DNA from 3 places in the Herminiimonas sp. NPDC097707 genome. Region 1 is predicted to be linked to each of the others. Evidence: predicted binding sites of a transcription regulator. Region 1 holds the regulator's gene; each other region holds the start of a gene.
What was found. The regulator LexA, encoded in region 1, represses DNA repair genes until DNA is damaged. The targets are predictions, from matches to a motif close to ACTGTATNNNNATACAGT.
Positions count from the first base shown of each region.

Region 2: recA (recombinase RecA) is a predicted target of LexA. The motif match lies at 6,513-6,530, and genes of this name have one in related genera.
Region 3: dinB (DNA polymerase IV) is a predicted target of LexA. The motif match lies at 4,562-4,579, and genes of this name have one in related genera.

Region 1 is NZ_JBIWCI010000001.1:1,427,407-1,437,186, reverse strand. Features, by position in the region: gene ACIQW9_RS06915 (DEAD/DEAH box helicase) at 1-952, opposite strand, end outside; gene ACIQW9_RS06910 (inositol monophosphatase family protein) at 1,131-1,916, opposite strand; gene ACIQW9_RS06905 (RNA methyltransferase) at 2,055-2,822, shown strand; gene lexA (transcriptional repressor LexA) at 2,851-3,510, opposite strand; gene rpsF (30S ribosomal protein S6) at 3,760-4,128, shown strand; gene priB (primosomal replication protein N) at 4,153-4,446, shown strand; gene rpsR (30S ribosomal protein S18) at 4,462-4,746, shown strand; gene rplI (50S ribosomal protein L9) at 4,772-5,224, shown strand; gene ACIQW9_RS06875 (replicative DNA helicase) at 5,336-6,721, shown strand; gene ACIQW9_RS06870 (DUF47 domain-containing protein) at 6,833-7,459, shown strand; gene ACIQW9_RS06865 (anion permease) at 7,589-8,596, shown strand; gene ACIQW9_RS06860 (PhoH family protein) at 9,326-9,780, opposite strand, start outside.
Region 2 is NZ_JBIWCI010000001.1:1,758,305-1,768,084, reverse strand. Features, by position in the region: gene purM (phosphoribosylformylglycinamidine cyclo-ligase) at 1-893, shown strand, start outside; gene ACIQW9_RS08535 (sodium:solute symporter family protein) at 1,024-3,060, opposite strand; gene ACIQW9_RS08530 (DUF4212 domain-containing protein) at 3,050-3,343, opposite strand; gene ACIQW9_RS08525 (sensor histidine kinase N-terminal domain-containing protein) at 3,345-4,883, opposite strand; gene ACIQW9_RS08520 (response regulator) at 4,891-5,592, opposite strand; gene ACIQW9_RS08515 (ribonuclease HI family protein) at 5,696-6,394, opposite strand; gene recA (recombinase RecA) at 6,600-7,703, shown strand; gene recX (recombination regulator RecX) at 7,781-8,236, shown strand; gene ACIQW9_RS08500 (glycine zipper 2TM domain-containing protein) at 8,662-8,886, shown strand; gene ACIQW9_RS08495 (hypothetical protein) at 8,929-9,126, shown strand; gene ACIQW9_RS08490 (hypothetical protein) at 9,293-9,595, opposite strand.
Region 3 is NZ_JBIWCI010000001.1:2,439,132-2,448,911, forward strand. Features, by position in the region: gene pip (prolyl aminopeptidase) at 1-238, opposite strand, end outside; gene ACIQW9_RS11850 (mechanosensitive ion channel family protein) at 412-1,548, shown strand; gene ACIQW9_RS11855 (PACE efflux transporter) at 1,562-2,011, opposite strand; tRNA gene ACIQW9_RS11860 (tRNA-Val) at 2,223-2,298, shown strand; tRNA gene ACIQW9_RS11865 (tRNA-Asp) at 2,338-2,414, shown strand; gene ACIQW9_RS11870 (epoxyqueuosine reductase QueH) at 2,614-3,300, shown strand; gene dinB (DNA polymerase IV) at 3,357-4,517, opposite strand; gene ACIQW9_RS11880 (hypothetical protein) at 4,751-5,080, opposite strand; gene ACIQW9_RS11885 (hypothetical protein) at 5,331-5,603, opposite strand; gene ACIQW9_RS11890 (hypothetical protein) at 5,797-6,234, opposite strand; gene ACIQW9_RS11895 (hypothetical protein) at 6,367-7,077, shown strand; gene ACIQW9_RS11900 (VF530 family DNA-binding protein) at 7,117-7,350, opposite strand; gene ACIQW9_RS11905 (DUF2288 domain-containing protein) at 7,363-7,689, opposite strand; gene ACIQW9_RS11910 (SlyX family protein) at 7,756-7,962, opposite strand; gene ACIQW9_RS11915 (UvrD-helicase domain-containing protein) at 7,996-9,780, opposite strand, start outside.

The DNA.
Region 1 (9,780 bases):
GCAGTTGATCGATGTCGATACCGCGGGCGGCGATATCGGTGGCGACCAATACCTGCAGGCTGCCATCCTTGAATTCGCTCAGCGCACGCGTGCGTGCGGACTGACTCTTGTTGCCGTGGATTGCCATGCCGCTGATGCCGTCTTTTTCCAGTTGTTCGACCAGTTTGTTGGCGCCGTGCTTGGTGCGAGTGAAGACCAGCACTTGCGACCAGTTATTGGTCTTGATCAGATGCGCGAGCATAGGATGTTTTTTGTCGCGATCCACAGGATGGATTTTCTGTTCGATGACTTCAACGGTGGAATTGCGACGTGCAACTTCAATCATGGCAGGCGAATTCAGCAAGCCATCGGCCAGTGCCTTGATCTCATTGGAGAAGGTGGCCGAGAACAACAGATTCTGGCGATTCTTCGGCAGTACGGCGAGTACGCGACGAATGTCCTTGATAAAACCCATGTCGAGCATGCGGTCGGCTTCGTCGAGAACCAGGATTTCCACCTTGCTCAGGTTGACGGTGCCTTGCTGCATATGGTCCAGCAAACGGCCGGGCGTGGCGACCAGAATATCGACGCCGTGCTTCAGCAACTTGATTTGCGGATTGATGCCGACGCCACCGAAGATAACAGCGGAGTTCAGATTCAAATACTTGCTGTAAGTGCGCACGCTTTCTTCAACTTGTGCCGCCAGTTCGCGGGTAGGTGTCAACACCAGGGCGCGGATAGGGCGTTGTGCGGAAGCCGATGCATGCGGTGTGCCGCTGGTGGCAAGACGGTGCAAAATCGGCAGGGTAAAACCGGCAGTTTTTCCAGTGCCGGTTTGTGCACCGGCCAGCAGATCGCCGCCGGCCAGTACGGCCGGGATCGCCTGTGCTTGAATCGGGGTAGGGATGGTGTAACCGTGTTCGGTGACGGCGCGCACAATTCCATCGGCGAGGCCGAGGTCAGTAAAGGACATGAAAACTCAATAGAAAATTATCGGCCTGTCGCCGCAGAGGGCGCCAGTCGCAGGCAAACGGATTGGGGGTGACGTCAAGAGACAGCGGCAAGGTGACTGGAGATATGCCGCGTGGGGCGAGTATAACAGCAGCGGGCTGCTAGCCGGGGAATAGTTGCCGGCTAGCGGGATGGCTCGATTATTTTGCGAACGGGCTCAGCAGTGACACCATTTGTGCGAATACTTTCGGTGTGCCGGCCAGTACATCACCCTTGTACAGGTAGTCGGACTCACCTTCAAAGGTGCCCATGATGCCGCCGGATTCGGTGATCAGCAGCGAGCCGGCTGCCATATCCCATGGCAGCAAACCTTTTTGAAAGAAACCGTCGATTCGTCCGCAAGCAACATAAGCCAGGTCGAGTGCAGCGGAACCCGGGCTGCGCAGGCCGGCGCAGTTTTGCGTCATGATCTTGAACATTTTCTGATATTCATCGATGTTGTCGGTGGCGCGGCACGGGAAGCCGGTGCTGATCAATGCATCGGCGATCTTGTCGCGTTTGGTGACGCGTATGCGTTTCTCGTTTAAATAGGCGCCGGCACCTTTGGTGGCGGTAAACAAATCGTTGCGAGTCGGGTCGTAGACGACGGCTTGCGTGATCTGGCCGCGTTGCTGCAAGGCGATCGAGACGCAGTATTGCGGAAAGCCGTGAATGAAGTTGGTGGTGCCGTCGAGCGGATCGATGATCCAGACATTGTCGTTATCATCGTGCAGATTGGCGGACGCGCCGGATTCTTCGGCCAGAATGGCGTGATCCGGATAAGCGGTTTTCAGAACCTCGATGATCGCCTGTTCGGCAGCCTGATCGACTTCGGTGACAAAATCATTCGGATTTTTTTCCGTGACTTTAACGCGATCGAGATCGAAGGATGCGCGATTGATGATGGCAGCGCCACGGCGAGCAGCCTTGATCGCCGTATTAAGCATGGGATGCATAGAGATTCCGTTAAAATGGCGACGCTGTCGCGTGAGCGAGAGCTATCCACCTAAATTGAAATTAATGAGCGATGCGGTATGGAGCTGCCATTTCGACATGATTCCTACCGCGCAATGTCGCTATTTTAAATGAACCTGCCACAAACCGACATGTCTCTTTTCAATCGCCTGCGCTTTGTGCTGGTCGAAACCAGCCGTCCAGGCAATATCGGTGCGGCAGCGCGCGCCGTTAAAAACATGGGTTTTTCCGAACTGGTACTGGTCAATCCGCGCTTTCCCGATGCAGCGATGCAGGAAGAAGCAATTGCTTTTGCCAGCGGGGCACAGGATATTCTGTCGTCGGCACGGATAGTCGGCTCGATTGAAGAGGCGCTGGCGGATTGCAACTATGCCGCAGCGGTGACTGCACGCTTGCGCGAATTTTCGCCACCTGTCATTACGCCACGAGAACTGGCGACGCGTCTGGCCGACGAGACTGGCTTGCAGGCGGCCGTGATATTCGGCAATGAACGTTTCGGCTTGCCGAACGAGATTGTGGAAAAGTGCAATGTGCTGATCAACATTCCGGCCAACCCGGATTATTCATCGCTGAATCTCGCGCAGGCGGTGCAAGTGCTGGCGTATGAGGCGCGCATGGCGGCCATAGTCGATGCGCCGTCGGCAGCCAGCAATATTGGTTTTCAGGGAGAAGCAGCGGGTATGGCGCAAATCGAGGGCATGTACGCGCACCTCGAACAGGCCTTGGTGGCGATAGATTTTCTCGATGCCGACAATCCGAAGAAGCTGATGCCGCGCCTGAAACGCCTGTTTTCCCGTACGCAGCTCGAAACGGAGGAGGTCAATATTTTGCGCGGGATTGCCAGGCAAATTTTGGCGAAGCAGAAGAACGCCAAATAAGAATTGAAGTAAGGAACTGTCCCGCTGTTCAATTCCAGGTGCGCATCAAGCCGACGGCCAGGCCTTCCAGCGCAAAATCATCGTGCTCAAGATCGACGCGGATAGCTTGGAAGTCAGGATTTTCCGGTAATAGTTCAATCAAAGAGCCAGTCTTCTTGTAACGCTTGACGGTGACGTCATCGCCCAGACGTGCCACCACGATCTGACCGTTCTTGGCGCTGTCGATTTTTTTCACCGCCAGCAAATCACCATCCAGAATGCCGGCGTCGCGCATCGACATGCCGCGTACTTTCAGCAGAAAGTCGGGTTTGGCGGAAAACAGCGATTTGTCGACGTTATACGTGGCTTCGATATGCTCCTGCGCCAGAATCGGCGAACCGGCCGCCACGCGTCCGACCAGGGGCAGGCTCAATTGCATCAGTGCGGGATGCGGCAGCGATAGTTGCGAGCCGCTTCTGTCCGATCTTGTGCCGCCCATGTCGCGCAGACGTATGCCGCGCGAAGTGCCGGGCGAAATTTCAATTGCGCCTTTGCGTGCCAGGGCCTGCAAATGTTCTTCTGCAGCGTTGGCAGAACGAAAGCCGAGTTCGGTGGCGATTTCTGCGCGTGTGGGTGGAAAGCCGGTGTTTTCTATGGCGTCGCGAATCAGGTTCAGGATTTGTTCCTGGCGGGCTGTCAGTTTGATCATTGCATGCGCCTTGCGTGAGTGATGCCTTGCTGTGAGCTGTTTATATAAACAGTCTGTATTTTTATACAGTGCATGCTTAAACGCAAGCCATTTGCCGATTTATCTACAAGGTCAGCGTGGAAAATTGCGATAAATACCTGAAAGCGTTGAGTTTTCTGCCCTCTGCGCGTATGATTACCGGTTTTCCTCTTCCCACACTCGTCTTGACGCCGGGGTGGGCAATCTTCAATCCGTCCAAAAGGAGCTTACATGCGTCATTATGAAATCGTATTTATCGTCCATCCGGATCAAAGCGAGCAAGTGCCTGCAATGATCGAACGCTACAAAGGCATCGTCACCGCACGCGGTGGTGTTGTTCATCGCGTGGAAGACTGGGGCCGCCGTCAAATGGCGTACCTGATCCAGAAACTGGCTAAAGCCCATTACGTCTGCCTGAACATCGAATGTGACGGCGAAACGCTGACAGAAATCGAAACCGGCTTCAAATTCAACGATGCCGTTCTGCGTCATCTGACCGTGAAAATGAAGAAGGCTGAAACCGCGCCATCGCCAATGATGAAGGCTGTGCAGAAGGAAGATGCTGCCAAGAGCCATCGCACCGAGGCACCTGCTGCCTAATTACTGCAACGACGTATCAGGAGAGTGAATCAGCTTCAGTTTGTAGCCACCATCGCCGAGCGTGAAATACTGCGCTATACCCCGGCAGGCGTCCCGATAGTGTCAGCAGTTTTGCTGCACAGTTCGCAACAAATCGAAGCAGGTGTTCCACGATTGATCGAGTTTGAGATTGCCGCGATTGCCGCGGGAGAAATTTCAGGCAGATTCAATCAAGCCGAGTTAGGCGGAACATTTCAGTTCACAGGTTTCCTGGCACGCAAGAGCCGTAACAGCAAAAGCCTTGTTTTCCATCTCACAGATTTCGAGACCCACATTTAGATACAGGAGCCCAAAATGGCATTCGGTAAAAAATTCGACAAAAGCAAAATGAAAGAAAAACGCAAACAACAAAATCCTTTGTTCAAGCGTAAAAAATTCTGCCGCTTCACCGCTGCACACGTAGAACAAGTTGACTACAAAGACGTGGACACACTGAAAGACTTCGTTCAGGAAAACGGCAAAATCATGCCAGCACGTCTGACCGGCACCAAAGCGATTTATCAACGTCAAGTCGATACAGCAATCAAGCGCGCACGTTTCCTCGCGCTGTTGCCGTACACCGATCTGCACAACGCATAATTAACGACTGAAATAGGAGAAAAACATGCAAGTCATTCTGTTAGAAAAAGTCGTTAATCTCGGCAATCTTGGTGAAATCGTTAAAGTAAAAGACGGTTACGCACGTAACTTCCTGATTCCACAACGTAAAGCTCGTCGTGCGACGACCGCTGCCGTTGCTGAATTTGAAGTCAAGCGCGCAGAACTGGAAAAAATCGCAGCGGAAAAACTGGCTGCATCGCAAGCGCAAGGTGAAAAACTGACCGGCCAAACCGTTCAAATTTCGCAAAAATCGGGTGTGGATGGCCGTTTGTTCGGTTCCGTTACCAACGCCGATATCGCCGTAGCGTTGACCAAGCAAGGTTTTGCTGTTGAAAAAGCACAAGTTCGCATGCCAACCGGCCCGTTGAAAGTAACCGGCGACCACACCGTTGCTGTTGCATTGCACACTGACGTTGTCATTGAAGTCACGATCACCATCGTTGGCGAACACGCTTAAGTTTATTTAAAGCATGTCTGGCACTCGTTGCCTAGAAAAAGCCGGGTTTTCCCGGCTTTTTTATTGCCCATTTTCTGAAAGCGCACACCTCTAGCAGGTATAATTCGCGCCATGAACAACCGTGCCGATCCGCAAGTAGATTCCCTTCGCGTTCCCCCGCATTCGATAGAAGCCGAGCAATCCGTCCTCGGCGGCTTGTTGCTGGACAATGCGGCATGGGACCGTATTGCAGACTTCGTCCATCAGGACGATTTTTACCGTTACGATCACCGCATCATTTTTCAGCACATCGTCAGACTGATCAATGGTTCCCGCCCCGCCGACGTGATTACGGTATTCGAGGCCTTGACCAATAGCGGCAAGGCAGAAGAAGTAGGCGGCGTCTCCTATCTGAATGCACTGGCGCAAAACACGCCGTCTGCCGCCAATATTCGCCGCTATGCTGAAATCGTGCGCGACCGTGGCATTCTGCGCAAGCTGATCACCGTCTCGGATGAAATTTCCGGCCAGGCTTTCAATCCGCAAGGCAAGGAAGTCAAGCAGATGCTGGATGAGGCCGAGTCCAAGATCTTTGCGATTGCGGAAGAGGGGTCGCGTGGCGCCCAGGGTTTCCAGGAAATTCAACCGCTGTTGACGCAAGTCGTTGAGCGTATCGACGAACTGTACAACCGCGACAGCACCAGCGATATCACCGGTGTACCGACAGGCTTTGCCGATCTGGACCGCATGACGTCCGGCCTGCAGCCGGGCGACCTGATCATCGTCGCCGGTCGTCCTTCGATGGGTAAAACCGCATTCTCGATCAATATTGGTGAAACCGTCGCAATCGAAAGCGGCTTGCCGGTTGCAGTCTTCTCGATGGAGATGGGCGGTACACAATTGGCAATGCGTATGCTGGGCTCGGTCGGACGACTGGATCAGCATCGCTTGCGTACGGGTAAATTGGCCGATGAAGACTGGCCGCGTCTGACGCATGCGATTCAAAAGATGAACGATGCGCAGTTGTACATCGATGAAACGCCGGCATTGAATTCGATCGAATTGCGCGCCCGCTCGCGGCGCCTGTCGCGTCAGTGCGGCAAGCTCGGCTTGATCATCATCGATTACCTGCAACTGATGTCTGCCAACTCTTCCGGTGAAAACCGGGCAACGGAAATCTCAGAAATTTCGCGTAACCTGAAAGGTTTGGCGAAGGAGCTCAATTGTCCGGTGATTGCACTGTCACAGTTGAACCGCTCGCTGGAACAGCGTCCGAACAAGCGTCCGGTGATGTCAGATTTGCGCGAATCCGGCGCGATCGAGCAGGATGCCGACGTGATTCTGTTCATCTATCGCGACGAGGTTTACAACCCGGATTCGCCTGACAAAGGCACGGCGGAAATCATTATCGGCAAACAGCGTAACGGTCCTATCGGCAGCGTGCGCCTGACCTTCCTGGGTCAATACACGAAGTTTGAAAACTATACCGGTTCGGCTGCCTTGTATCAGGGCGACTAATTCAATATGACCGATATGACCTCAACTGTAATCATTTCATTTCGCCCGGCCGGCAAGGCCTTGAGCGAACATCGTCGCATTTCAATATTTTAATATTCAAAGAGAGCAATTATGTTTGGACGACTCCTGCCGAAAGAAGGCAAATTTTTCGATCTCTTCAACGAGCATGCAGAATTTTGCGTCAAGGGTGCCAAGGAGATGGTCGCGTTGATGACCAATTTCGACGATCTGGAAATCCGCGTGCATGCGATTGAAGGTATCGAAAAGCAGGCCGACAAGGTAACGCATGCGACACTGGATGCGCTGCATAAAACCTTCATTACCCCTCTCGATCGCGACGATATCCATCAGTTGATTACACGGATGGACGACATCCTCGATCTGCTCGAAGATGCGGCGCAAACAATCTCCTTGTATGACATCAAAGCCATCACGCCGGAAGCCAAGCGTTTGGCCGAACTGTGCCTGGCCTGCACCGAAAAGGTCAAGGCTGCGGTTGGCTTGTTGCACAACATGGATAACTCGCGCGAAATTCTGGCCATCTGTGAAGAAATCGATCGCCTGGAGTCGGACGCCGATCACGTGATGCGCGCTGCGATGTCCAAACTGTTCCGCGAAGAACCGGATGTGCGCAATCTGATCAAGCTCAAAGCGATCTATGAATTGCTGGAAACCGTCACTGATCGTTGTGAAGACGTCGCCAATATCATCGAAGGCATCATCGTCGAGAACGCTTGATTCATTGAGCGTAACGTTGGCGTGCCTTGCCGTTGTTTTATAAATGACGCGCAAGGATGTCTTGTAAGTTTCTCGGTTGCTGGTGTATTTGTCAGCGACATACGCAGATAGAACAAAGAATAAATATCCATGCAAACTCTCCACATGAGCCTTTATGTCCTGGCCTTTTTGATCATATTGGCTTTGGTATTCGATTTCATGAATGGCTTTCATGACGCGGCAAACGCAATTGCGACGGTGGTATCAACCGGTGTATTGAAGCCGCAAACCGCCGTGATGATGGCAGCAGCTTTCAACTTCATTGCGATTGGTGTGTTTCACCTCAAAGTGGCGATGACGATCGGCACAGGAACAATTGATCCCATTGTGATTGATCACTACGTTGTATTTGGCGCATTGGTCGGTGCGATAGTCTGGAATGTGGTGACCTGGTATTTCGGCTTGCCGTCCTCCTCGTCGCATGCATTGATCGGTGGTCTGGTCGGTGCAGCAGTGGCCAAGGCTGGTACCGATGCATTGATTTCCTCCGGCTTGATTAAAATCATCGCCTTTATCGTGCTGTCGCCATTGCTCGGTTTCCTGTTCGGTTCCTTGATGATGGTGCTGGTATCGTGGTTGTTCGTCAGATCGACGCCGCGCAATGTGGATCGCTGGTTTAGAAGACTGCAATTGTTTTCTGCCGCAATGTACAGCCTGGGTCATGGCGGTAACGATGCGCAGAAAACCATGGGGATTATCTGGATGTTGCTGATCGCGGCGGGTGTATCGACCGCAGCCGATCCGCTGCCATGGTGGGTCATTATCAGTTGCTACACCGCGATCAGTCTGGGGACCTTGTTCGGCGGCTGGCGTATCGTCAAAACGATGGGGCAGAAAATCACCAAGCTGAAACCGGTCGGTGGTTTCTGTGCTGAAACCGGCGGTGCGATTACCTTATTCCTGGCAACTGCGTTGGGTGTGCCGGTTTCGACCACGCATACCATTACTGGCGCGATCGTTGGTGTCGGTGCATCGCGGAAGATGTCGGCAGTGCGCTGGGGTGTCGCAGGCAATATCGTTTGGGCGTGGATATTCACGATTCCTGCGGCTGCCTTTATGGCGGCGATTGCGTGGTGGTTGGGGACGATGATTTTGTAATCATTTCCGTTTAATAAAAAAGCCGCTTTATGCGGCTTTTTTATTGTCGTTTTGGTCCGGAATTTGTTGTATTGATGTTTGGTTTTCTTTGATCAATCTTGGTTTGCCGGGTGTGGCCCGGCGGCCACTTACTTTCTTTGCTTCGCCAAAGAAAGTAAGTAAAGAAAGGCGACCGCGGAGCCGCAGCCCCTGCGGGGTTCCCGTCTGTGCGGGGCAAAAAATGGGAAGCGAACGGAACTCGCCTTCGGCTCAGACAACGTTCACTTCTTTATCCATTTTCTGCCCCGCACAAACGGCTGCGTCAAAGCGGATAACAACCATAGCCTCTCTGATTTACAGAAGCAACGCACATAACGTGAAACAGCAAAGCTGTTGCTTTTGACTTGCCCGCATCTGACGTTGCCAAGTCAAGTGATCGTTAGACGGATAAAGAGCACAAACTTGTCTGAGCCGTAGGCGAGTTTGTTTGTGCTCCCGGCTGGCGATTGCTTGACTTGGGTACCCGCTTTAGCGGGCAACGGCTCCTGCGGTCGCCTTCTTTTGCTTACTTTTCTTGGCGAAGCAAGAAAAGTGAGCGGCTGCCGGGCCGCCCCCGGCATACCAAGCGTGATCTAAGAAATACAAGTATCAACACCAACAAACCAAAATCAACAAACCAAAATCAACAAACCAATAAAAAAAGCCTGCTAATCCAGCAGGCTTTTTTGTTACCACCGAAGCAGCGTGTGCTTACAACACTTCGCTCGCATGATCCGCCAGACGCGAACGCTCACCACGCGCCAGCGTGACATGACCACTATGTCCCCAACCCTTGAAGCGATCAACGACATAAGTCAAACCGCTCGAACCTTCAGTCAGGTAAGGCGTATCGATTTGCGCGATATTGCCGAGGCAAATGATCTTGGTGCCCGGACCTGCACGGGTGACCAGTGTTTTCATCTGTTTCGGCGTCAGGTTTTGCGCTTCATCGATGATCAGGAACTTGTTGACGAAGGTGCGTCCGCGCATGAAGTTGAGCGACTTGATCTTGATGCGTGAACGGATCAGGTCCTGCGTCGCCGCACGGCCCCATTCGCCAGCATCGTTGTCGGACTTGTTCAGCACTTCCAGGTTGTCGTCGAACGCGCCCATCCACGGCGACATCTTCTCTTCCTCCGTACCCGGCAGGAAACCGATGTCTTCAC
Region 2 (9,780 bases), 330 kb from region 1:
TTGAAATCAGCAAGAAGTACAAGGAGCCGGTACTGGTATCCGGTACCGATGGCGTCGGCACCAAACTCAAACTCGCGTTCATGCTGAACAAGCACGATACGGTCGGTATCGATCTGGTCGCGATGAGCGTCAACGATATTCTGGTGCAGGGCGCGGAACCGCTGTTCTTCCTCGATTATTTTGCCTGCGGCAAGCTGGATGTGTCGATCGCGACCGATGTCATCAAAGGCGTGGCCAAGGGTTGTGAACTGGCCGGTTGCGCACTGATAGGCGGTGAAACCGCTGAAATGCCGAGCATGTATCCGGACGGCGAATACGATCTGGCCGGTTTCGCAGTCGGCGCAGTGGAAAAATCGAAAATCATCGACGGCACCAAGATCGTGCCGGGCGACGTGGTGCTGGGTCTGGCTTCGTCGGGTGCACATTCCAACGGTTATTCGCTGGTGCGCAAGATCATCGCCGTGGCGCAACCTGACTTGAACGCCGATTTCCACGGTCGCAAGCTGGCCGACGTATTGCTGGAGCCGACGCGGATTTACGTCAAGCCTTTGCTGGCGCTGATGGCGTCCATGGAAGTCAAGGGTATGGTGCATATCACTGGCGGCGGTCTGGTGGAAAACATTCCGCGTGTGTTGCAGCCGCATCTGACAGCCGTACTGGAAAGCAGCGCATGGGACATGCCGCCACTGTTCAAGTGGTTGCAACAGCATGGCGGTGTCGCCGATGCAGAAATGCATCGCGTCTTCAACTGCGGCATCGGCATGACCGTGATCGTGGCGAAGGAAAATGCAGCAGCGGCGATGGCGCAATTGCAAGCGGCCGGTGAAACCGTGATGCAGATAGGTGAAATTCGCGCACGCGAAGAAGGTCAGGCGCAAACCATCGTGGTGTAAGCAACAGAACTGCAAGAATGAAAAAACGGCTGCAACGCGATCGCGTTGCAGCCGTTTTTATTTGTCCCGACATTTTTGACGTCAGTGTCGGCAATGATGCGGGTGTGCTGCGGCGATCCAGCAATATCGGTCACGGCGAGCGCAGATCTTTGAGCAGGGTTTCGGTTCTGTAATCGGGCGGCGGCGTCAGCAGACTCACTATGACGATAGTCAATATGCCGGCTGGTACGCCGAATACGCCGGCCGAAATCGGCGCGATATGGAACCATTGTGCGGCGACCGAGCCACCCAGTGTCGGATGGGTATGGAACATGTAATACGCGCATACAAAGAAACCGATCAACATGCCGGCGATCGCACCCTGCTGGTTGGCGCGCTTCCAGATCACGCCCAGCGCCAGTGCCGGGAACAGTGCCGATCCCGCCAGCGAAAATGCGGCACCGACCAGCGACAGAATATCGCCTGGCTTCAGCGATGCAACGTAGGCCGCCACCAGCGCCACCATCAGCAGCAGGAGTTTGGAAACCGTCACGCGTTTTTGCGTGGTGGCAGTCGGGTCTACGGTTTTGTAATAGATGTCATGCGATAGCGCATTTGAAATCGTCAGCAGCAAGCCATCGGCAGTCGACAGTGCTGCCGCCAGACCGCCGGCGGCGATCAGACCGGAAATGACATACGGCAGGCCGGCGATTTCCGGTGTCGCCAGCACCACGATATCGACGTCCATCACAATTTCCGCGAGTTGTACGATGCCGTCCCGATTGACGTCGTTGATGCTGACCAGCGGATGTATCTTGTCGATATTGGCCCAGTAGGAAACCCATTCCGGCAATCTGGAAAAATCGCTGCCGACCAGCGAGGTGTAAATATCGTATTTGACCAGCACGGCCAGCGCCGGAATCGTGATGTACAGCGCCATGATGAAAAAGAGCGTCCAGAACACCGAGTCGCGGGTTTCCTTTACCGACGATGTCGTGTAGTAGCGCACTAGTACGTGCGGCAAGGCCGCCGTGCCCAGCATCAGGCAGAACACCAATGCCATGAAATTATTGCGTTTGATATCTGAAGCTTCTTCTGTATCGCCGGGGAAGGGCTCGGTATGCCGGGTCGGCGGTTTCGCCAGTTCCCGATTCGCTGCGCGGTCTTCTATCCAGCGCCGTTCGGCTTCCTCCGGATCTTTCGGATAGGTTGCCAGCTCACGCGCGGTCTGCTTGATTTCAAGCAGCGGTGCATTGCCGAGCTTGAGCGCCTCCAGATTGTGCTGAATTTCGGCGCGGCCGCTTTCCCACGACTCCGGCAGCATCTGCAGTTTCTCATCCAGATCCTGCGCACGCTGGTGGAAAATGGCGCGCACGCCTTTTTCTTTCGGGTCGTTGATCAGGACCGTCTCGCGTTCGCTCAACTTGGCAATGGCCGAACCGTAGGCGATAGGCGGGACTGGGATATTTGTGTGTTTTACCGACAACCATACTACCGGGATCATGTAGGCAATGATGATGATGATGTATTGCGCAACCTGGGTCCATGTCACGGCGCGCATACCGCCGAGGAAGGAGCAGACCAGTATGCTGGCGAGACCCAGAAAAATACCGACGGAAAAATCGACGCCGGTAAAACGCGAGGTGATCAGGCCTACACCGTAAATCTGCGCCACGACATAGGTGAAGGACACGATGATGGTCGCGATCACCGCGATAATGCGCACCACATTGTCGCTGTAACGTCCGGTATAGCGGGCCGCGAGATAATCGGGGATGGTGTACTGACCGAACTTGCGCAGGTACGGCGCGATGAGCAGTGCAACGAGTACGAAACCGCCGGTCCAGCCCATCAGATAAGCCAGTCCGTCAAAGCCCCATAGATACAAGCCACCTGCCAGGCTGATGAAACTGGCGGCTGAAATCCAGTCGGCAGCCGTTGCCATGCCGTTGAAAAAAGCCGGTACGCGACGGCCCGCGACATAGTATTCCAGCATGTTCGAGGTGCGGCTGATGACGCCGATGGTGGCGTACATCACGATGGTGCAAAACATGAAGACATAGCCTATCCATGCACGCGGAAAGCCTTCGCGTTCCAGAATCGCCACGGCAAACAGGAATAGCACAAAGCATATCGTGAACAGCGCGTAATAACGCATCAGACGACGGAAGAAGGCTTTAGTCTGCATGTTCACTATCGCTTTTTTCGCGCAGGTAGGTTTTGTCGAGAGCACGCATGCGCAGCGCGTAGATGGCAATGATCGCTACATAAATCAGGATGCTGCCTTGCGCTGCCATGAAGAATGAAATCGGCCAGCCCAGCAAGGTGTAGGCGGACAGCGGACGGGCAAAGAAGATCGCGATAAAGGTGACGGCGAACCACGTCAGCAGCAGCCACAGCGTCATGCGTCGTGTGCGCTGCCAATAACGGCGCGCGGGATCGGATTGCTGTTTTTTTGATTTTTCAGCCATATCAAATGCTGTCATCCCACGGAGTTTCGGTCGGTTCCAGACGCAGGATGACGCGCATCAGGCAGCCGGGGCGTTTCTGATCCTGACAGCGCGGATTGTTGAGAATCTCGATTTCAGCATTGTGCTGTAGTGCGATTTCGCGAACGATAGCCAGCCCCAGCCCGCTCCCTTCGACGTTGCTGCCGAGGATGCGGTAAAAGCGCTCGAAGATATGGCCGCGTTCATGCGGTGCGATGCCGGGGCCGTTATCTTCGACTTCCAGAAATGCCAGTCCAGCTTGTTGATCGATACGCACGCGCACTGTTGCATTACCGCCTGCCGGTGTGTAGCTGAGCGCATTGTCGATCAGATTGTTCAACAGTTCATGCAGCATGGTGGTGTCGCCTCTTACCATCACCGCTTCATCCGGCTGCTCGAAACCGAGATCGATTTTGCGGGCGAATGAAGTCTGCACCCAGTTCTGTACCGTATCGCGCGCCAGTTCGGACAGCTCCAGTGTCTGCATCGGTTTGGTCTGCGGCGTCTGATTTTCTGCGCGTGCCAATGCAAGTAATTGATTCACCATGCGGGTGGCGGAGGTGGAACTTTTTGCCAGTTGTTCCAGCGATTTGTGAATTTCGGCCTGATCGGTTTGACGCAAGGCCAGTTCGGATTGCATGCGCATGCCGGCCAGCGGCGTTTTCATCTGATGCGCAGCATCGGCGATGAAGCGTTTTTGTACCTTGATGCTTTGCGACAGGCGTTCCAGCATGTCATTGAGCGAGCCGACCAACGGAATGATTTCTTCCGGTACGTGACCCGAATCGATAGGACTCAGATCATCGGGTCGGCGCGCACGTATGCGTTGTTGCAGTTCTGCCAGTGGGCGCAAGCCGCGCGTGAGGGCAAACCAGACCAGCACCAGCGCAATCGGCAGGATGATGAATTCCGGCACGATCACGCCCTTGATGATCTGATTGACCAGTTGCGAACGCTTGTCCAGCGTTTCCCCAACCTGCACCAGTGCCATGCGCGGTTCTATGCTCAGTTGCGGCTCGACCTGCGTCTTGTGCAGATCGACATAGATGTAGGCGATGCGCACTTCGGTATTGTGGATGAAGTCGTAACGAAATTTGGTTGACCAGGGAGCCGGTACTTCTGCATCTTTCGGCAAGGGCATTTCCGGATCGCCTTCCACGAAGATGTCATGCGCATCGCGTATCTGGTAATAGATATTGTCGACGTCATCGGCATGCAGAATGTCGATAGCCGGGCCGGTCAGACGCGTCACGACCTGGCCATTGACTTCCTTGACTTGCTGGGCGACGACCGTGACCTTGTCTTCCAGCGCGCGATCGAAGGGTTCGTTGGCGATGGATTTGGCAACCAGGTAGGTAATGGCGATGCTGAGCGGCCACAGTAGCAGCAGCGGTACCAGCATCCAGTCCAGGATTTCGCCGAACAGCGAGCGCTGCGTGCGCTCTTCGTGCGGGGCTGTCGTGCCCGGATTCGATGCAGTTGCATCGACGTCGGGTGCGTTCAGTCGGTGAGTGTCAGGCATCGCCGGGTCAGCGTGGCGGCGTGATCGTATTGGGTGTCGCTTCGGCGAATTTTTCGAGGCAGTAGCCGAGGCCGCGCACGGTGGCGATGCGCAAGCCGCCGATTTCTATTTTCTTGCGCAAGCGATGGACATACACTTCGATCGCATTGTTGCTGACTTCCTCGCTCCATTCGCAAAGATGGTCGACCAGTTGCTCCTTCGATACCAGACGACCGCTGCGTTGCAGCAGCACTTCCAGCAAGCCGAGTTCGCGTGCCGACAATTCCAGCATCTGATCGTTGATGTAGGCTATGCGGCCAACCTGATCGTAGGACAAGGGACCGTGCTTGATCACGGTCGGCCCGCCGCCTGCGCCGCGTCGGGTGAGTGCACGTACGCGCGCTTCCAGTTCGGATAGTGCAAACGGTTTGGCCATGAAATCGTCGGCGCCCAGATCCAGTCCCTTGACGCGCTGTTCGATTGAATCGCCTGCCGTCAGTATCAATACCGGCAAACGCGAATTGCGTGCGCGCAAACGCTGCAACACTTCGAGGCCGGACATTTTTGGCAGGCCTAAATCGAGAATCAGCAAATCGAAATCTTGTGTAGACAAGGCCGAATCGGCTTCCACACCATTTTTCACGCAATCGGTGACATAGCCCGATTGACGCAAGGATCGCGTCAAGCCGTCGGCCAGCACACTGTCGTCTTCGGCAAGCAATATACGCATAGGGGAGGGAGAGGAGAAGTTGCTCTGTAGTCTATTGGGTTTCGTCAACAGCGGCAAGACAAGTGTTGATGGGTGATTTTACGACAGGGCCCGATTTTCTGTTTTACGATTTTCCGCCGATGGCGAGGAGTTTGACGGCCTGCTGCGACAAGGCGTCTGCGGCGGCATTTTTCCGGCGCGGGATCCAGATCAAGGCAGGGTTCGCCAGTTGCGCAAGCAGTTGCCTGGCCCGCATGCGGTGATGACTCAATACGGCCGCACCGTTTTCCGCCTGCACATCGTCCAGCACGACGCGACTATCACCGTAGATCACGAGCTTTGCCGGCCGAACTTCAAGCGCTGCTTGCAGTACCGCGATCAGCGCGAGGTATTCCGCTTCGCTGCTGTCGCCCTGACCGGCTGCGAAACTGATGCGGGTCAGTTCGCCATTCGGATTCTTGAGCATGCCGCCTACGCCCATTTTTCCAGGGTTAGGATGGCTTGTTCCATCGAACCAGGCCAGCCACGCCGCCGGATCGGGCAGGGCGGCGTTTCTTTTATAGGCGCGCGCATCTGCCGTCATTTGTTTACGATGGGCGATTTTTGTCGCGACGTTGGCTTTTTGCTGTTTGCGACTGGAGATCAGTTCGACAAGAGACTGGTTTCCTGCTGCCATTTGCAGGATTTTCCGCAGGGCGTCCTCGGTCGACAGGGCCATATTTTTTGCCAGCCGACGGCTGCTTGCGCGCTCTTTCTCGTAAGCGACTTCTAACAGCTCTTCCAGCTTGGGCATGATTGTCGGATGGGAATTGATTGGATTCACTCCTATCTTACGTGGAAAGGCCGGGATGATTAAAGCCCTTGAACAGGTCGGGAAAATATTTAAAAGTTGCTTTTTAGATCATTTAAAATAAAACATCAAGAAGGCGCTTGCATAAAGCACTGTTTTTTTATACAGTACGGTTTCTGGTTGCAGATGCTGCTTCCAAGCCATTTTGTTTCAACACCCAACCGTCGAAAGAATCCTCATGGACGATAAAAAAACCGCACCGAGCTCGGACAAGAGTAAAGCACTCGCCGCCGCACTGGCGCAAATCGAAAAGCAGTTCGGCAAAGGCTCGGTCATGCGCATGGAAGACGGCGCAGTCGTTGAAGAAGTACAAGTCGTGTCCACCGGTTCGCTGGGTCTGGATATCGCGCTTGGCGTCGGCGGTTTGCCGCGCGGCCGCGTGGTTGAAATCTACGGTCCGGAATCGTCGGGTAAAACCACGCTGACGCTGCAAACTATCGCAGAAATGCAAAAATTGGGTGGCACCTGCGCGTTTATCGATGCGGAGCATGCGCTCGACGTGACCTATGCACAAAAGCTTGGCATCAACCTGTCGGATTTGCTGATTTCGCAACCGGATACCGGTGAGCAGGCTTTGGAAATCTGTGACGCGTTGGTACGTTCCGGTGCGGTTGACCTGATCGTCATAGACTCGGTTGCCGCCTTGACGCCACGCGCTGAAATTGAAGGCGATATGGGCGATTCGCTGCCAGGTTTGCAGGCACGCTTGATGTCGCAAGCGCTGCGCAAGCTGACAGGCAGTATCAACCGCACTAATACGCTGGTCATTTTCATCAACCAGATCCGCATGAAAATCGGTGTCATGTTCGGCAATCCGGAAACCACGACCGGCGGCAATGCATTGAAATTTTATGCTTCGGTTCGTCTGGATATTCGTCGTACCGGTTCGATCAAGTCGGGCGATGAAGTCATCGGTAATGAAACCAAGGTCAAGGTCGTCAAGAACAAGATCGCACCGCCATTCAAGGAAGCGCATTTCGACATTCTGTATGGCGAAGGCACATCGCGCGAAGGCGAGATTCTGGATCTGGGTTCGGATGCAAAAATCGTCGAAAAATCCGGTGCCTGGTATAGCTATAACGGCGAACGTATCGGCCAGGGCAAGGACAATGCGCGCAATTATTTGAAAGAACGTCCGGAACTGGCGCGTGAAATCGAAAACAAGGTGCGTGCTTCATTGGGCGTGCCTGAGCTCGGCGCGATCAAGTCGGATGAACCTGTTGCGAAGAAGGCTTCCGCCAAGGAAAGCAAGGAAGCCAAAGAACTGAAAGAAGTCGAGTAAATAGTTCGGCTGAGCCGGTATTGCTGGATGTCGATTTGATGATGGTTTTTAACGGGCGCCCGCGCTGAAGGACTCATATGGCAAAACTGCAAGTGAGTCTGAAAGCGCGGGCGCTTCGCTATTTATCGGCGCGCGAACATAGTCGTCAGGAACTGGCGCGCAAACTGGCGCGCTATGCGCAGGAAGGCGACGATATCGAAGCCTTGCTCGATGCGCTGGAAGCAGCCAACTTCATGTCCGAAGCACGTTTTTCCGAGTCGCTCGTCAATCGGCGGGCGGCGCGTTTCGGCAATAGCCGGATTTTATCCGAGCTGAAAAGTCACAACATCGATCCCGACTCATTGACAGAAATAAAGGCCGCACTGGCACAGGATGAGGTCGCGCGCACGCGGGAAGTCTGGTCAAGAAAATTCGGCGTTGTGGCAAGCGATGCAAACGGTCGTGCAAAGCAGATGCGCTTTTTGCTGCAGCGCGGATTTTCCCATCGGGCGATACAGGCAGCGATGCGCGCTAAAGAAGAAGACGAGGATTGATAAACTGGCGTCATTTGCGCACAGCTTGTCGTGCAGGATTGAATGTCATTCACAGCATGCAGGGTTTGCATGTTCGCTGCAGCGGCAATTTTTTCAGACGATCGCTCATATCCAACGCACACTGATCAATGTGCATCTGTTTTATCCCCCTTATTATTTCCTTGACTCTGCTGCTCTGATTTCTAATCAGGCCGAAGGCGGATGTGTATTTCTTTGAAAAATATGATCATTGATCTACGAGCCGACTTGCTGCATACCGCTCAACTGGCGTCTATCCACTTCACACTTAAATGGCATTCTTATTGGTTTTCAATGACTGCGTGTGATTTAAGTGGGGAAGCGCACAGACGGCCCAGGCGTATTCAATTATTTTTAGTAACAGTGACAGTATTTTTTATTGCTGCTACATGAGAAAGGATATCCGAATGAAAACGATACAAAAATGTGCATTTGCCGCGATCTCTTCGGCGGTATTGTTAAGCACGCTTGGCTGTGAAGGCATGTCCAGGCGCGACCAGAGTATGGCTATCGGAGCAGGAGCAGGTGCGGTAGGTGGCGCAGTTCTCACCAACGGCAGCGCGCTTGGCACAATCGGCGGCGCGGCTGTCGGGGGGGTGATAGGCAACGAAGTTGGCAAAGATAAAAGATAAGTAAAAAGTAAGTAATCAACAATAAATTTTGAGGGAAAGAAAATGATCAAATGCAAAAAAGCTGTAGTTGCCGTATTGGCGATGGGGATGATGGCCGTGGCTCTGGGTGGATGTCAGAAACAGGAGGGCCCGGCAGAAAGAGCTGGTAAGGAAGTTGATCAGACGGTCAATAAGGCTGGCGAGCAAATTGAAAAGGCTGGTGAAAAAATCCAGAACGCTGCAGAAGATGCCAAGAAATAAATATCAGTCTGGTGGGTGCCATGACGATTGCATGGCGTCATCAGTGTGGGGGCCGGATAAAGAAGCTGTTCTTTTAAAGGTCATACATAAAAAAATGGATGCTGGTGCTTGCGAGAGTGCACCGGCATCCATCTGTTCGAATTGTGGCGATGAGCCATCTTGTCAATTAGCCGCCGTGGAAGCCCTTCAATAAATCTTTTTTAGGTTTATTAGGGTCTATGGTGGAATCGTTTGTTCTTTCCGGAGAGTCCAGCTTGTCGCTTTCTTCTGCAGCCTTGCGAAGACGGACTTGCACGTCTTTTGGCGGTGTAGGCGACATATTGTTTAAGCCGGATTCGTGAGTGGAAACATCAGGTGACGGCGCTGGAATGTCTGCATCGTTAGAGTCGGTGCGTGCCTTTGGTGGGCTTGCGGTGACGCTCTTCCCGTTTTCTTTATCTGTGCTGATAATCTCGTTCTTGCTGGGCATGATGTCCTCCTATCAGGATAGAAGACCGATTTTATGCACAGAATTTTATTAGGTAAATCAGACAAGCATCCAATCCTGCGTAGGATTAGAAGAGTGTATTGCTGCGGGCATTATTTGAGGTGAGGCAATTCGCGGCAACGCTGATGAGCGTGGCTAGCAGGCGTGGAAATAAAACATGCATTGAT
Region 3 (9,780 bases), 1.0 Mb from region 1:
ACTTTCCCGCGCCGCGCTGATCGAACAGCACAATGCGGTAATACGCCGGATCGAAAAATTGCCTGTGCGACGGTGAAATACCGCCACCGGGGCCGCCATGCAGAAACAGCACCGGCACGCCTTCCGGATTGCCGCACTCTTCCCAGTACAAGGTATGCAACTGGTCAACCGGCAACATGCCGCTGCGATACGGTTGCAGCGGGGGAAAAAGAGCTATTGTCGACGAGGAAATTTTCATGCGCGGCCTTAAAGAATTCACGATTGTAACCAGAGAAACGGATGCCGCAATCCATCTGTATTTTTGCCTGCAGAAAACATTTGCGAACTATTCAACTGTTACGTCCTCTTATTTTCAGAGCGCGGACAGCTGGCAAGTCGCAACAAGCTGCGCGCAACAGGAGAAATAGACATATGGCTGTACTGCAAAATTGGATGGTATTCGGCATTTCACTGGAAAGCTGGCTCTATGCACTGATCACAACGTGCCTGATTTATCTGCTGCTCGATGTGCTCACCCGCGCTACCGCTCATCTGGCGAAACGACGCATCGCGCTACCGCTCAGAGTAGCCAGCAAGCGTATCAATCAAGTCGTCGTGGGCATGGCGTCCGGCTCCAAACGCTATCTGTATTTTCTGTTTTCACTGCTGATCGGTCTGCAAACACTGCTGCTGCCTGCCACTCTGGAATTGCGGCTGTTTCAGGCGGGTGTGATAGTCGTCGGTATTCAGCTGCTGCTATGGATCAACCGTGGCATCAATACCTGGCTGGAAGATCTCGACATCTCCGGCATCAATCCGGACTTGCGCAAACGCGCGACCACCACCACGATGGTATTTCTGTTGCGTCTGGCGGTCATGCTGACAGTCGTGTTGACGGTGCTGGCCAATCTGGGCGTCAACATTACAGCCTTTGTTGCCAGCCTCGGCATAGGCGGCATCGCGATTGCACTGGCCTTGCAAACCATTTTGAGCGATCTGTTTGCATCGCTGTCGATAGGCCTGGACAAGCCGTTTGAAGTTGGCGATTTCATCATTGTCGATGAGGTGATGCTCGGCACGGTCGAATATATAGGCGTGAAGACGACCCGCCTGCGCAGCCTGGGGGGCGAGCAACTGGTGCGCTCGAATACCGAACTGCTGAAATCAGTGATACGCAACTACAAGCGCATGGCCGAGCGGCGCATCGTCTTCAGCTTCGGCATTCGTTACGAAACACCGCTCGCCAAGGTTGGCCAGCTCGGCAGTGTATTGGGTGAAATCATCAGCGCCATCGACAACACGCGCTTTGATCGCGCGCACTTTGTCAAATTCGGCGCCAGCAGCCTCGATTTTGAAGTTGTCTACTATGTGCTCAGCAGCGATTACAACACCTACATGGATATCCAGCAGCGCATCAATCTGGAGCTGATGCAAGCCTGCGCACAACGCGGCATTCTGTTTGCACGCCCTACTTCGATTCTGCATTTCGGCTCCGAGGTGCGACTGGCAACCGCGGATGTCGAAGCGGCAAACAAGGATGCGGCAACGCTACAGAATATGCCGGGCTGAATCTGCTGACGCCTTAAGCGGAACGACTGAGGCGATGCCGCGCAATGTCGTACACCCAGTTGAAGGCGAACGCATACAGCATGAAGAAAACCGAGAACACCAGGTCCAGCACCAGGGCGTCGATGACCGAGATATGCAGCCACCATGCCGTCAGCGGCAATGCGACCGCCATGAAAAACGCCTCGAAACCCAATGTATGCCAGACCCGCATGCCGATCGTGCGGCGCCAGCCGTAATGTCGCTCGACGATTTCATAGGCGTGGTTGTAAATCATGTTGCAAACCATCGCGCAGACAGCGAGGATCAACGCCAGCGCACCGAAATGGAAAAGATCCATATCGAAACCATAGGACATCAGGGGAACCAGGATGATCAGGGCGCAGATTTCAAACAGCAGAGCGTGAAGAATGCGGCGAAGTAAAGTATTGATAACAAAAACCGGAAAGAAAAGGAAGCTCGTCATTATAGGCGACTCACCGCATATTCGCTCTTGCGCAAGGCTCCTCGCTGCGCGAAAACGTTTTTGATCGCGCATTCCTCAAAAATAAATATGGCCCGAAAGAAAAGATTCCGCAAACAATGGTGACAAATTTTTTAATATGCTCTATACTTCGGGCCCTTCAGACACGTTGGTCGACGCCAACAATTGTTTGACTGAGTAAGCGGTATTACGCGGGTGCTTAGCTCAGTTGGTAGAGCGGCGCCCTTACAAGGCGTAGGTCGGCGGTTCGACCCCGTCAGCACCCACCAATCAGTCAAACAGCAGTATCTGAATCAGTTTAGTAGTTTGGAGTGGTAGTTCAGTTGGTTAGAATACCGGCCTGTCACGCCGGGGGTCGCGGGTTCGAGTCCCGTCCACTCCGCCAAAATAAGAAAATGCCCGCGCAAGCGGGCATTTTTGTTTTCGTCTCAAGATTCGGCACAGCCGACACTCTGCGGAGTGAAGTGATCCGCCTGCGCGCCTCTCAGGATTTTCCAGTTCTGGTAACATACAAACCCGGCACACAAAGGCTCGTTGCCTCCGCATATTTCCTGACCATGCGCTCATCGCAACGAGAAAGCACCATGACTGATTCCCCCCCCGACTTCAAACGCGAACCCATCCCACTTCCGAGCAAACCCGGCAAGGTCCTGCTGCATTCCTGCTGCGCGCCATGTTCCGGTGAAGTGATGGAAGCGATGCTGGCCTCCGGCATCGATTACTCGATTTTCTTTTACAACCCGAACATCCATCCGGAAAAAGAATATCTGCTGCGCAAGGAAGAAAACATCCGCTTCGCCGAAAAGCACAACATCGAGTTCATCGATGCCGATTACGACACCGACAACTGGTTCGAGCGCGCCAAGGGCATGGAGAACGAGCCTGAGCGCGGCATACGCTGCACGATGTGCTTCGACATGCGCTTCGAGCGCACGGCCCTGTATGCGCACGAACATGGCTTCCCGGTGATTTCAAGTTCGCTCGGCATCTCGCGCTGGAAAGACATGAACCAGATCAATGATTGCGGCGTGCGCGCGGCGGCGAAATATCCGGACATGCTGTACTGGGAATACAACTGGCGCAAAAAAGGCGGCTCTGCACGCATGATCGAAATTTCCAAGCGCGAGAATTTCTATCAGCAGGAATATTGCGGTTGCGTGTATTCGCTGCGCGATACCAACAAGCACCGACGCGAGAGCGGTCGTGAACGGATTGCGATGGGCGTGCAGTTTTACGGCAAGCAGGACACCACCGAAAAAACCGGCGAATAAATTCACTCAGGCTGGAGTTGCAGACTCAATCCTTGGGTGTGCAGCCCCGGCCGATATCAAAGCTGTTCCGCAGCAAACAACTCTCCCTGCGCCACTATCGTGGACGGCACGGCACCCGGCTTCGATAAAGAAGTGATGCGCACGCCGAGCAGGCGCAAGCGCTTGTCCAGCGGCACGCGGCGCAAACACTCGCCGGCAGCCTGGCGTATTGCCTGCGCATCATTCGTTGGCTCGAGCAGGGTCAGATCGCGTGTCACGGTACTGAAATCGGCGTAACGCAACTTGATGCCGACCGTGCGACCCAGATATTCCTTGCGCACCAAATCATCCGCCACGCGTTCACACAGCCGCGTAAACAAGGCGCTCAATTCGCTGCGATCCAGTTTTGCGTGCAGATCGCGCTCCAATGTCGATTCACGACTGATCGACTTCGGTTCCGAACGTGTAACAACTTCCCGCTCATCAATGCCTTGCGCAACCCGCATCAGCCATGCGCTGTAGACACGACCGAAGTTTGCCTGCAGCACAGCGGGATCGCACTTCGCCAGTTGCTCTATCGTCAGTATGCCGAGGGTTGCCAATTTTTCTGTGGACTTGGGGCCGATGCCATTGATTTTTTTCACCGGCAAGGGCCAGATACGCGTCGGGATATCTGCTTCCGAAAGTATCGTCAAGCCATTCGGCTTTTCCAGATCCGAACATATCTTCGCCAGCAGCTTGTTGGGTGCGACACCGATCGAACATGACAAACCCGTCGCAGCAAGCACCGCATCCTTGATGCGCTGTGCAACGACTGCAATATCGTCAGTCTGCTCATTCAGATCGAGATAGATTTCATCGATGCCGCGATCTTCCATCTGCGGCGCAATCACGCTGACAGCGGCCTTGAACAATTTGGAATAATGCCGATAGGCAGTGAAGTCGGTAGGAAGCAAAATTGCATCCGGCGCCAGCTTCGCCGCCTTCATGAGCCCCATCGCGGAAAATACTCCCAGGGCGCGGGCTTCGTACGTTGAGGTGGTCACCACGCCGCGTCCGGCGTAATCGCGCAGGCGCGCATAGCGGCGGCTGCCATCCGCCTGCAATACCGGCTCATGGGCCGAACCGGCGCCGATCACAAGCGCTTGTCCACGCAATTCGGGATAACGCAGCAATTCAACCGATGCATAAAACGCATCCATATCAAGATGGGCGATATGGCGGGGACGCGTAGACATAAGACGACGACAACAGAAATGAGATGCTGCACAGCATAACATTCACTGTATGAAAACACAGCGCCTTTAATGTGATTATTCCCGCCAGATGTCAGGAAAAATTGCGCTGATACATTCAGCCTGACACAGACTCACACAAGAAACATGCGGTGCTGGCGCAAATAAATCTTCCGTCAAAACGAAACAAGGCGAGTCCGTCGGAACGGCCTCGCCTTGTATTACACCCGACAATATTAATTGGACGGTGCTATCGGTGGCATGTTTTTCAGCTCCATTGCACGCGTGTCGCTGGCATCTTTTTTGGCATCGTGCATGTCAGACTTGGCATCGGCCTTATGGTGTTTGTATTCCTTTTTGGCGGCCTTCTTCTCAGCCTTGTATTCGGTTTTGGCTTTTTTCGTGGCAACACGTTTTTTCACATAGGGATCGTTGCTTTGATTCAAACGCGATTGGTCCGTGTATGCCGGATCGTTAGGATTGGCAGGTGCACTGCCTTGTGCCGCAGCAAACTGGGCAAACATGGCCACTGCAGTACCGGCAAGTATGGTTCGTAGCTTTATCACAAGAACTCCTTATCCAAATAACAGGAAATCGAAACGAATTTCGTACGGAAGCTGATGCCACCCATCAATATCAACAGGCTATGCGCATGCTATGAGGGACAGCGTGCTGTTAACAGAAAGTTAACTTGATTGTTCGCAGCACGGCTGCAAGAAAAGAATGCGCGCGTTGCGAACAGCGAATTGCCGAGCGCATTCATGGCCGGCAAAACTCAACGCGCTCGGCTGCCAAGTCAGCAATTCGAATCAGAAATTATCTGCCCGGCATACTCGAACCTGGCGCAGGCATCACCTGCGCCATGCAGGGCGTTCCGCCAGCAGCTTCGATACGACGTTTAACCAGGGCATCATCGGTGTAATTCAAGCGCGATTGATCGATATACCTTGGGTCGTTAGGATCGCTTGGTGCCTGCGAAGCAGGGACAACGACAAGGACAGGACAGTACTGCGGGGCTGACTGGGCAGCTGCAAACTGCGAAAACATGAGCACTGCCGTGCCGGCGAGAATTGTACGTAGTTTTATCATGGCAACTCCTTGTTCAATAATAAGCAACCGATACGAAATGCTCGCTCGGAGATGCATGCGGCCAACCAAATTGATGAGCACAGCAAGCCTTACTACTGACAGGAGTTGTTAACAAAAGTTCATCTTGTTTCGTTCGCACTACCTTGCTGCAATATGCCTGCAGCAAGTTCATCGCCTGATTGCAATCATCAGATCAACTACCCCAGAACCACAAGCCTATGGCTGCCAGCGACAGTGCGACGGCTATCCATGACAATAAGAACATGCGTCTGTAACGCCGTTCATTCGCGATCACGCCCTGCTCCAGCGTCATTACCATTTGCTGCAGCTGCTCGGCCAGATCCTTGATGCGAATGGCATTTTGCGATGCCACGTCCTGCAGCTCGTTAATCTGCTGCTGCAACAGCGCCTCCTGCGTCGGCGCATTCTCATCGACCTTGCTCTTCTTGAATACCGGCAAAGCGGCGTCAATGATGGTGCCTACGTGCGGCAGAATGGCCTTGACGGCGGGTACTAGCCATGAATACATACGGATTCCTTGCTGAATAAATAATGTGGCGCGCGTGATCGCAACAACACTGCCCTCGTTTGACGGGCTGCCGTTACCGATCATCCAGCGTCGATCTTGCATGACAAATTCCATGTTGCCTATGCATTTACGGCATTTCCCGGCATTTCCATTTCGTTGCCGCCGGGTTTTAAGTTATATTGCAACGACTCCTGCTGCCGCACGGTTGCAGCAGCAAACTACATCAATTTGAAAATGACTACACCGCTTATGCTCGACCCCAATGCCTTACTCAAGCCACTCGATGGCTACATCGTAGAAGACCTGAGCAGCGCCGACATCGCCGCCACCGGCACGATTGCCGCTTCCATTCTGGGCGACCTCGCCGCACCCGTGTTGAAGATGCTCTCGGTTGCCGGCGATTCCGCCAACGATATCTCGGTCGAATTCTTCCCCGATCCGGACGACGAAAGTACGCCCGGCACGCTGATCTTCTGGCCGGCCACCCGCACCAGCAAGAACAGCACGCGCGACGACGCATTCAATGCCGAATATGCGTTGCGCCTCGCGGTATTTTTATCCGAACGCGAAGACGAGGATGTCATCTATCCGGCCGGCTTCAGCATGGTGCTGAAACTCAATGAAAGCGGCTGCGAACTGGTAAAGAATCTGCCGCCTGCCGTATTTGAACGACTGGAATTCCAGATGAAGGGTAACTCCTTGCCGAGCGGCTTCGAGTTTCTCGATGACAGCGAACACATTCCGGTCATTCCGAATATGCGTCGCCAGTTCCTGAAAGCGATTACACGCGCACACTCGGTGACAGCAAAAAAACGCAGCAAGGAATTTGACGCGGTGATGGCACATTACATCTGGGACAACACCGAACCGAAACCACACTTTGAAACTGTACTGTCGACGCTGGCTACGCTGTTTGTCGCGATACACCATCAATCGAAACTGTAATAGCGGAAAGTAATTCGTCCTGCCCACATGCCCGATTATTCAGTCGGGCATGTTCACAAACAGTTCTTCCACCTTCGTTCTCGCCCACGGTGTCTTGCGCAGAAATTTCAAACTTGATTTGATGCTGGGATCGATGTTGAAGCACTTGATCTCTATGCGTCGGCCCAGTTCTTCCCAGCCGTAGCAGTCCACCAGCGCGAGCAGGATTTTCTCCAGGCTCTGGCCATGCAATGGATCGCTATCTGACGCCTTGTTCTTTGATTGGTCGCTCATCATGCTTACCGGTCAAGCCGGTTTGTTTTCCTGCACCAGCACCCATGGCCGCGCCACAACAGCCCACAACAAGCTATCCACTTCCAGCCATGCGGTCGCCTGCTCATCAGTCGCCCTGGCAAGCTTGCCCTCATTCAGCCATTGCTCAACCGTCGCCTTGTCATCGATGGAAAAACGCGCAGCAACATCGACCAGATCAAGCTCACTACTCACGACGATCACCAAACCGCCAGCGAAATAACGCAGCAATTCAGACCACGCAATTTGCGAAGTTTCCGTATTGAGTTTGGCGTGCAAGAGCTTTTGTTCTTGAGCAGAGTGGGCTTGTGAAGTCGTCATCGATTCAGTCTGTATAAAATTGTATGGGAGTAGAGAAAATTTTCCGTGCGAGACAACACGCACGCATCAATAATGTGGCGGCCGCTCATGCGCCGCACCTTGTTCGTTGCCGCCGCTCGCAACCTCTTTCAGACGGCCGACCAGAGCAATGCACAAGGCTTCCAGCTCATTGATTTTCTTTTGCTGCTCGTACACCATCTTGTTCAGGGTATCGACCAGGTCTTCCTGGCGCGTCAGCTTGATTTCGATATCGACGATACGGTCTTCATTCATGATTCTCTTTCCATTCACTGATGCGGCACAAATTCACGCCACTTTCGGTTTTTGCAATAGCGCCTTCAGATTCGCCAGCCGGCTTTGCGGCGTGATGATTTCATCTTCGGTCGGCACGGCATCGCCTTCGTCGAGTTTCATTTCCTTGATGAAGCGCGAGATATCGCAATGCACGTGTTCGCGCGCACGCTTGCGCTTCTTGCACCAGCTGACATGCAGCGAGCGTTGCGCACGCGTGATGCCGACGTACATCAGACGGCGCTCTTCCTCTATGCGTGCACCCAGCGTCTCGATAGGCGCATCAGGGTCGCCCTTGTGCGGCAGGATACCTTCTTCCACGCCGACCAGAAACACGTGTGGAAATTCCAGGCCCTTGGAGGCATGCAGCGTGGACATGCGCACCGCATCCGGCTCTTCATCCTTGCCTTCCAGCATGGTCATCAGGGCCACCATTTGCGTCAGATCGAGCAAACTCTTTTCAGGGTCGTTGCCATCCTTGCCGCCGCTGCCTTTTTCTTTCAGCCAGGTCGTGAAGTCGATCACGTTCTGCCATTTCGCCTGCGCCTGCCTGTCGTCGAAGTTATCGTACAGATACGCTTCGTAATTGATTTCCTTCATCATGTCCTCCAGCAGCGATGCCGCCTGGCCTTCGCGGTGCGCATGCGCTTCCAGCTGGTTGATGAAGTTGCCGAATTCGCGCAAGGGTGTCAGCTGCCGCTCGGCCAGTTTCGATTCCAGTCCGCCTTTGAACACGGCTTCAAACAATGAGCATTGCCATTGCCCGGCAAAGGCGCCCAGCGTTTCCAGCGTCGACTGGCCGACGCCGCGCTTGGGTGTCGTCACGGCACGGATGAATGCCGGATCGTCGTCCTGGTTGGCAACCAGACGCAGATAGCTGATGATGTCCTTGATTTCGGCGCGATCGAAAAAACTCTGGCCGCCGGAGATCGTGTACGGAATGCGTTCCTTGCGCAGCGCCTGCTCGATCACGCGCGACTGATGATTGCCGCGATACAGGATCGCGTAATCGGAAAATTTCGCGCGACGCTCGAAACGATGTGCCGACAACATGATCGCGATCTGTTCGGCTTCCTGATCGTCGTCCTGCATGCCGAGCACCTTGACCGGATCGCCGAGGCCGTGTTCGGACCACAGGGATTTTTCAAACAGCTTGGGATTGTTGCCGATCACCGAGTTGGCCGCTTGCAGGATGCGCGTGCTGGAACGGTAATTCTGCTCCAGCTTGACGACCTTCAGGTCGGGGAAGTCGACCTGCAACTGCTTCAGATTTTCTATCGTCGCGCCGCGCCAGGCATAGATCGCCTGATCGTCATCGCCCACGGCGGTGAACATCGGCTTCTTGCCGATGCCGGTGACCAGCAGCTTGACCAGTTCGTACTGGCAGGTATTGGTATCCTGATATTCATCGACCAGCAGGTAACGCAGCTTGCGTTGCCATTTGTCGCGCACCGCTTCATTGCCGCGAAACAGTTCGACCGGCAGCCGGATAAGATCGTCGAAATCGACCGCCTGATACGCCGACAGCGTGGCGACATAGCTGCGATAAATCCGCGCGGCTTGCGCCTCGTCCTCATCCCTGGCCTGATTCAGCGCGGTATCGGGATCGATCAGACCATTTTTCCACAACGAGATCGCGGTCTGGATGCGGCGCACCAGCTGTTTGTCGGTCGTGATCGCCATATCCTGCACCAGCGAAAAACAGTCGTCGCTGTCCATGATGGAGAAACGATCTTTCAGCCCCAGTTCCTTCGCTTCCTGACGCAGGATTTTCACGCCCAGCGAATGGAAGGTGCTGAC